Regions from separate parts of the Eubacterium sp. AF17-7 genome, predicted to be linked through region 1. Evidence: riboswitches for the same ligand, from Rfam matches in the RefSeq annotation. Region 1 holds a riboswitch; the other holds the start of a gene.
The links. Region 1 has a riboswitch for cyclic di-GMP ahead of DWW96_RS07170 (hypothetical protein). Riboswitches for the same ligand answer to the same signal wherever they lie in the genome.
Positions count from the first base shown of each region.

Region 1 (4,447 bases):
TTGGCAGGATTTGCGTAGGCTATGTCTTATAAGGCACCTTGCTTACCTTTCTATATTTGGAAACCAAAGAAAAAATTTTTTATAAAGGAGAAACACTATGCAGATGTTATCACTTGAAAATGAATTAAAAGAAAATGCGTACCCTGGAAGAGGAATCGTAATCGGTAAAACTCCTAATGGCAAATACGCAGTAACAGCTTATTTCATCATGGGAAGAAGCGAAAACAGCAGAAACAGAGTTTTTGTCGAAGATGGCGAAGGAATCCGTACTCAGGCATTTGACCCTTCTAAATTAGTAGACCCAAGTCTTATTATCTATGCTCCTGTTCGTGTTCTTGGTAACAAAACTATCGTTACAAATGGTGACCAGACAGATACTGTTTACGAATTAATGGATAAAGGTCAGACATTTGAGCAGTCATTAAGAACAAGAGAATTTGAACCGGACGGTCCTAACTATACACCTAGAATTTCAGGAGTTATGCAGGTTGAAAATGGTTCTTATAATTATGCAATGTCTATTTTAAAGAGCAATAACGGTAACCCGGATGCATGTAACAGATACACATTTACATATGAAAATCCTGTAAATGGAGAAGGTCACTTTATTCATACATATATGCATGATGGAAATCCGCTTCCAAGTTTTGAAGGTGAACCAAAGCTTGTTTCAATTAAAGATGATATGAACGAATTCACAGATATGCTTTGGAACAGTTTAAATAAAGATAACAAAGTTTCTTTATTTGTAAGATATATCGATATTGAAACAGGGAAATACGAAACTAAGATTATTAACAAGAATAAATAATTTAAAGATTGGAGATTTATAATGAAAGAATTAGAATTAAAATATGGTTGTAATCCAAATCAGAAGCCATCAAGAATATTTATGAATGAAGGTGAACTTCCTATCGAAGTTCTTAACGGAAAACCGGGATACATCAATTTCCTTGATGCTTTCAATGGTTGGCAGTTAGTTAGAGAATTAAAGAAAGCTACAGGACTTCCTGCTGCTACTTCTTTTAAGCATGTATCACCTGCCGGAGCTGCTGTTGGTCTTCCTTTAAGTGAAATCGAATCAAAGATTTACTGGGTTGATGATTTAGGAGAATTATCACCACTTGCCAGCGCTTATGCAAGAGCCAGAGGTGCTGACAGAATGTCTTCATATGGTGACTTCATTGCTCTTTCTGATGTTTGTGATGTTTCTACAGCAGCAATCATTAAGAGAGAATTCTCAGATGGAATTATCGCTCCGGGTTATGAACCTGAAGCTTTAGAAATGTTAAAAGGAAAGAAAAAAGGAAGTTACGCAATTATTCAGATTGACCCTAATTATGAACCTGCTCCAATCGAACATAAAGAAGTATTTGGTGTTACATTTGAACAGGGACGTAACGATTTAAATATTGATGAACATTTCTTTGACAATATTGTTACTGAAAACAAAGACCTTCCTGAAAACGCTAAAATTGACATGGCAATTGCTATGATTACATTAAAATATACTCAGTCTAACTCAGTATGTTTTGTTAAAAACGGTCAGGCAATCGGTGTAGGTGCAGGACAGCAGTCAAGAATTCACTGTGTAAGATTAGCCGGACAGAAGGCTGATAACTGGTTACTTCGTCAGGCACCACAGGTACTTAACCTTCCATTTATTGAAGGTATGAAACGTGCTAACAGAGATAATGCAATCGACCTTTACATTGGTGAAGATTATATGGATGTTCTTGCAGATGGTAAATGGGAAAGTATCTTCACAGAAAAACCACCTGTATTTACAAAAGAAGAAAAACAGGCATGGTTAGCTCAGGCTTCAGATATTACACTTGGTTCTGATGCATTCTTCCCATTCGATGACAATATCGAAAGAGCTGCTAAGAGCGGTGTTAAATATGTTGCACAGCCTGGTGGTTCAATTCGTGATCAAGATGTTATCGATGCTTGTAACAGACATAATATGGTAATGAGCTTTACAGGAATCCGTTTATTCCATCACTAAAATATTATTTCTGTAATGAAATTTAATGACAGATTACTATTATTTAATTATAAAATTTTGTAATTTGAATAAATCATTTCAACTAAATAAATATATAAAAGCAAAGAAATCCGGCAGCACTTAACCGTCTGCCGGATTTCTTTGTTCAATAAAAAATATAAAGATAAGATGACCTGTCCACTTTTTATTTTTTATCATTAGTAGATAACGCTTTAATAACTTTGTCATAATCCACTGAAACCACCTCAAGAAGTTCATTTACCTTCTCCATTCTTCTTTTCTTTAGAGAATCGACTAATGGAATAATATGATTATACAACTGGTTTAAACTTAAGTTACCTGTAATCCCCTTCAATGCATTCGCTGCCTGAAAAGCCTGTTCTGCGTCTCCTTTGCTAATTGCTTCACACATTATGTCGTAGTTTACATCCTTTGGGAATGTAAACAAAAATCTTTCATACAAATCCTCCTTGTCATTAAATCTTCTTATTCCATCGTTAACATCAATTCCCGCTTGTGTTAACAACTCTTTATTCATTTTTCCTCCTTTAGAATAAGATGTTCAATATACTTTGCTTTTTACGAATAAAGCTAGACTGTTGTACAAAAAAAGTCTTGGGCACAGCACACCAAGACTAATAAAGTGCAACTGGCTGCCATTTTAAAGGCCCTATAGCTTTGCGTCACAGGTTTTCACCTGCTTTGCTAAATATATTTACTATATTTATAGTATATCGCTTTTTTTGATATATACAATGCGATTTACAATTTGTTTACAGTTTTCGTGAATTTGTCTATACAAATTCACGTTTACTATAAAAATTTCTTTAAATATGAAATACCTTTTTCAATCTTTCATCTTCATATAATACCTTCTTTGCCAAATCTCTATATTCTTTTTCATGTAAATAAGTATGTCTGTGAGGCTTTATTGAAGGTGCCATATCTATTGCCTTTTCATAGTCTTTGATATCCAAGTCTAATTTCTTAACAAAATTCCAAAATCCCGTATCGGTAAATATTGTATTTACTCTCTTATATCTGTGATTCTGAACAACGCTCATTAGATAAGTTGCAATGCCAACCTGGACTCCGTGTAATTGTGGTACAGGAAGCATTTTATCAAGAGCATGTGAAATCAAATGTTCACTTCCACTTGTAGGTGCACTTCCTCCTGCAATTTCATTTGCGATTCCACTCATTGCAAGCGAGTCTAACAACTCTTTTAAGAACAAATCATCTTTAATACTTTCAAACGGTGTTCTTACAAAACTATTTACAGCCTTTTTTGCAATCATCATTGCAAAATCATTTAACTCTGTATAACCTTTTTGGTCTTCATACACCCAGTCATAAAGTGCCGTAATTTTTGATACCATATCTCCAATTCCTGAATAAATAAATTTTTCAGGAGCACTTTTTATTATCTGTGTGTCGGCAACAATTCCATATGCCATTCTTGCCGGAACCGATGTACGTCTTCCATTAACAAGAAGTGATGCACTAGCACTTGAAAAGCCATCACTGGATGCTGAAGTAGGCACGCTTATAAATGGTAATTTTCTAAGATATGCGGCATATTTTGCACCGTCAATAACTTTACCACCACCAATACCTACTACAACCTGTGCTTTAGAATCAATGTCAAATGCAATCCCTATCAATTCTTCTATTTTAATTGAATCCATTTCTCTGTAGCCAAGCACATTGACTCCTGCATCTTTAAGTGACTTCATTACTGTTTCACCAAACATGTCTATTAAATCATTTCCAAAATATATTACGGCATTAGACATTCCACTCGATTTAATATAAGTACCAAGATTTTCTAATGTTCCTTTTCCGACTTTCAAAATTGTAGGTATTGCTATATGACTTCCACCCATTATTGTGACTCCTTTGATTAACTTAATATTATTTATGCCGGGAACATTAATCTAAAACCTATCCAATATGTAATGATTTCAAATATTTCCCGGCATAATAAATTTTATATTTTCTATAAATTATTCTTTGACCAATCCATCAGGCTCTTTGAAAAATTAATTGTTGCTGTTGATGTCCAATGGCATCCGTCACCGCCATCACATGATGATTTCAAATATCCTTTTCCATCATCAAACAAACCTGTGTAATCATAATAATATACATTATCTGTTGCTGCTGCCAAATCTGAGTACGCTTTATTAAATTTCAAACGCTGTGATTTCTTTGGCACATTTGCAGTACTTCTTTTGCCCGTTGGTGCTATTGGAAGAAGGACTATCTGTACATTTTTATTTTTCTTTTTAAGTTTATTTATCATTGTTTTAAAATTGTTGATTGTAGGAGTTGTATTGTCAGTACCTGATTCATTCATTCCTATTAAAAAATATACTCTGTCAGGATTATATGATGCAACTTTTTCTATACCTGTAGCACTTTTTCCATTAACTTTAA
Region 1 covers NZ_QTWU01000006.1:11,839-16,285, reverse strand. Annotated here, with positions in the region: gene DWW96_RS07180 (IMP cyclohydrolase) at 98-811, shown strand; gene DWW96_RS07175 (phosphoribosylaminoimidazolecarboxamide formyltransferase) at 833-2,008, shown strand; gene DWW96_RS07170 (hypothetical protein) at 2,193-2,546, opposite strand; cyclic di-GMP riboswitch class I at 2,650-2,725, opposite strand; gene DWW96_RS07165 (iron-containing alcohol dehydrogenase family protein) at 2,836-3,894, opposite strand; gene DWW96_RS07160 (SGNH/GDSL hydrolase family protein) at 4,008-4,447, opposite strand, start outside.

Region 2 (4,447 bases), on a different contig from region 1:
ATTCATGGTGGTCATTTTGGACCTAATTTTGGAATGGTAGAAGCAACAATTGCTCTTCATTATGTATTTGACTCACCAAAAGATAAAATAGTTTATGATGTTTCACATCAGACATACCCACATAAAATGCTTACAGGAAGAAAGGATGCATATATTTATGAAGAACATTATGATGATGTTTCAGGATACAGCAATCCTCATGAAAGTGAGCATGATCATTTTATTATAGGACATACATCAACATCAGTGAGTCTTGCCTGTGGTTTGGCAAAAGCAAGAGATTTAAATGGTGAAAAAGGAAATGTTATTGCTGTAATAGGCGATGGCTCATTAAGTGGTGGTGAAGCATTAGAAGGATTTGATTATGCTGTAGAATTAGAAGGAAATCTTATAATTGTTGTAAATGACAATGATATGTCAATTGCAGAAAATCATGGTGGACTGTATGGCAATTTAAAACTTCTTCGTGAAACAAATGGACAGGCAGAATGCAATTTATTTAAGGCAATGGGACTTGATTATGTTTATGTAAATGAAGGAAATGATGTAGCAAGCCTTATCGATGCATTTAATAAAGTAAAAGACAGTAGTAAGCCGGTAGTTGTTCATATTAATACATTAAAAGGAAAAGGATATGCACCTGCTGAACAGCATAAAGAACAGTGGCATTACAGTGGACCGTTTGACATAAAGACAGGAAAATCATTGTATGCTGAAGGTGGAGAAGATTATTCAAGTGTAACTTGTGATTATTTGTTAAAGAAAATGAAAGAAGACAAATCAGTAGTTGCAATTACTTCTGCAACACCAACTGTTATGGGATTTACAGAGGACAAGCGAAAAGAAGCAGGAAAACAATTTGTAGATGTAGGAATTGCAGAGGAAACAGCAGTTGCAATGGCAGCAGGAATTGCAACAAATGGTGGAAAACCGGTATATGGAGTATATAGTTCATTTGTACAAAGAACATATGACCAGTTATCACAGGATTTGTGTATTAATAATGCACCTGCAACAATAGTTACATTCTGGGGAAGTGTATATGGAATGAATGACGTAACACATTTAGGATTATACGACATTCCGATGATGGCAAATATCCCTAATCTTGTATATTTGGCACCTACGACAAAAGAAGAATATATTGCAATGCTTGATTGGAGTATAGAGCAGAATGAACATCCTGTAGCAATAAGATTGCCGGGTGGAGAAATGATATCTGACGGTAAAGAAGTAACAAAAGATTTCTCTAAATTAAATAAATATGAAGTAACTGAAAAAGGAAGCAAGGTTGCAGTTATTGCTTTAGGAACATTCTATCAGTTAGGAAAAGAAGTTGTAGATGATTTATCTGATAAATTAGATACGCAGGCAACTTTAATTAATCCATGTTATATAACAGGAATCGATAGTGAATTACTTGAAGAGTTAAAGAAAGAGCATGATGTTGTAATCACAATAGAGGATGGAATTTTAGACGGAGGATTCGGTGAAAAAATTTCAAGATTCTATGGACCAACAGATATGAAAGTAATAAATTTTGGATTGAAAAAAGAATTCTTAGACAGATATGATGTAAATGAAGTTCTTAAAGAAAATCATTTGACAAAAGAACAGATTGTTGAAGATGTGATGGCGTTAATGAAATAAAATAAATGCCGGAAAATAAAAATATTTTTATAAATCAGCTTAGAAAAAAATCCTATTTTATGGCTTGAAAATGTAAAAAAGAGTTTTATTTGGGTTGACATATAAAATAAAAATTTATAAAATAAAGACATATATTACAAATGATGAGGGTAAACTATTTGAAAAAATAGGGCACAAAGCTATGAGCCTAAAGCAACATTTGCAATGGTCGTCTGGCTGCAATTCTTTTTAAGGAGTTGCAGTTTTTTTTATACGTAAATACGTGTATAAAAGGCTGCGATAAAATTGGAAGGAGGATGTAATGAAAAGAGTAAAGAAAATGGTAGCTATGGCTACAGTCATGACGATGGTATTTAATGTGGTAATGCCAATAGGGGTTTTGGCAAAAGAAAACACAAATGAATATGGGGTACTTGCAAAAAACGGAGCAAATTTTTCAGGAAGCGGACAGATAATTGGAGATATTGTAATTAACAATGGTACTTTAAAGTATTCAAACAGTGCAACAAAGCATGTTACAGGAACTGCACATGTATCGCCGGAGGTTAAAGTAGATAAACCCGTACAGGGATATATTCCAATTGAAGTTAGTGAAATGGACAAGGAATTATATTCAGGATTATTCAATACAAATAATTATCCTGATGAGAATTCAGAATATTTTAAAAAAACTACTTCAGAATACAAAGATGGTACACAGAGTGTTTACATTGGATGGCAGACAAACAGATTTGATTTAACTGATAATGCATATTTAGATACTGTATCATTTTACAATGGACAGACATTTGAAATTCATGCAGATAAAAATCAGACAACAGTTGTCAGAGTTAAACATTTAAACGTTGGTGGCGAAGTTAAAGTAAGCGGTGACGGATACGTAGTTTTATATGTAGATGAATTGTCAGGTGGAAATCCGGGTTCATTTAATGCAGGTGGAGACAGTAGCAAGCTTACAGTTGTATTTACAGGAAAAAATGCAGGATACAATAATTTTAAAGAAGTAAATGCCAACACAATTGCAATGAATGCTACAAAGTATACACAGGTAAATGGAATATTTGCAGGAAATGTATATACAAGTGGAAATCTTGAATTTAGTGGTGATAGTTCTATAACAGGTAAGGTTTATGCACCTGATTCAAAAACAGTATTAACAGGAAGTACAAAGATTTATGGACAGTTAATAACAGATACATTAGAGATTTCAGGTGGAGCAGTTGTTTCATATAAAGCTACTAATGGATTACCTTCAGAGGTTGAAAAAGTAGTAGGAAATCTTGATACAGAAAATGGAAAGACAGAAGACGGAAAAGAAGAAACAACTAAAAAAGAAGAAGTGACTAAACCGGAAGAAACAACAAAACCTTCAGAAACAACAAAACCTTCAGAAACAACGAAGCCTGATTCAGGAAACGATAATAAAAATGATGATTCAGATAAAGAATCAATAGAAGTATCTGTAATTGTACCTTTAAAAATGTCAATCAGATTACAGGATGGAACTGTATTAAATAACAAGAGCAGTTTCAAAATTGAACTTGATAAAGAAATTAAATTCCAGATGTGTTCAAATAATTGGGACAATGATACATATGATGACAATGGAAATGGTATTGCAGGAACAGTTGTGTATACAGCAGTTGTTAGCTCTACAGCAAAGAAGAACACTTATGATGCAGCAAGCCGTACATTTACAATTGCGAAAGGTGATAAAGTATTAAGAACAGATACAAACAACTGCTTTATGGCATACAGATTTTACTTTAAGAAGGGTAATTATAATAAACAGACAGGAATTAATAGTGTAGTAAACACACCATTAGAAAGTTTATCAGTTAACCTTCCATTAGGTTCAACAATTACATGTGATGCTTATAAGGAATATAGCCGGATTGATAGTGCTGATGTATTTATTGAAACAGCAGATGATAAAACAATCTGTTATAAGGATTATTATTGGGAATATTAATAATTAGTACCAATAAGTATAGAGACAAGTTAATAAATAGTGAAATTTTACATGAAAATGTTAATAAATTCATTGCCACAGATTAAAAATGATTATATTTTTAATTTGTGTGAAAAATACAGTAATAACGCCGCAGAAATTTGATTTTTGCGGCGTTAAAGGGATATAGAAGTGAAAAAAAAGAAAGAATTAATATTAGGAGTTTCTTTAATAGTTATCATAATTGCAATGGCAATAGTGCTGGTGATAATAAATAAAGATGATAAAAAAGAATTTGAAGATGTGCAGGTGACAACTACGGTAGAGGAATCTACTAAGGCAAATGATAGCAACAATACTTTTATGGAAGAAACAATAATAAAATGCTGTTATGAATTAAGATATATATTTGCTATAAATGAATTTGATGACATAAGTACGGTATCCGTAAACAAATTAGCACAATATGGTTTGTGCCATTTATACTATAATAGCTTATTAGATATACCTGCAAGTGATGAACTTGAGTATAGAGATGCATCAAAAAAAGATATTGAAGCGGTGCTTAAAAGCCAGTTTAATGTTGAGGGCCTTAATTTGGAAGAAAGCGACATTTATAATAAGGCGGAACAGAAATTTGAAATGTGGGTTCCTAATTATTCGCAGCAGATAACATATGATTATACAGTAACTGATAATGGAGACAATCTTACAATAAATGTGGTATACTATGAAGATGAGATACGCTCAAAGGTTAAGAGTGAAGCAACTATTAATGTAGCTAAAGAAGGGGATTTATATTATATAAAAAGTTTGCATTAGTTAGTGAGAAGTTAAAATGAATAA
Region 2 covers NZ_QTWU01000001.1:434,436-438,882, forward strand. Annotated here, with positions in the region: gene DWW96_RS01880 (1-deoxy-D-xylulose-5-phosphate synthase) at 1-1,650, shown strand, start outside; cyclic di-GMP riboswitch class I at 1,789-1,874, shown strand; gene DWW96_RS01885 (hypothetical protein) at 1,952-3,622, shown strand; gene DWW96_RS01890 (hypothetical protein) at 3,794-4,423, shown strand; gene DWW96_RS01895 (hypothetical protein) at 4,440-4,447, shown strand, end outside.
Region 2: another riboswitch for cyclic di-GMP. It lies ahead of DWW96_RS01885 (hypothetical protein); the one in region 1 lies ahead of DWW96_RS07170 (hypothetical protein).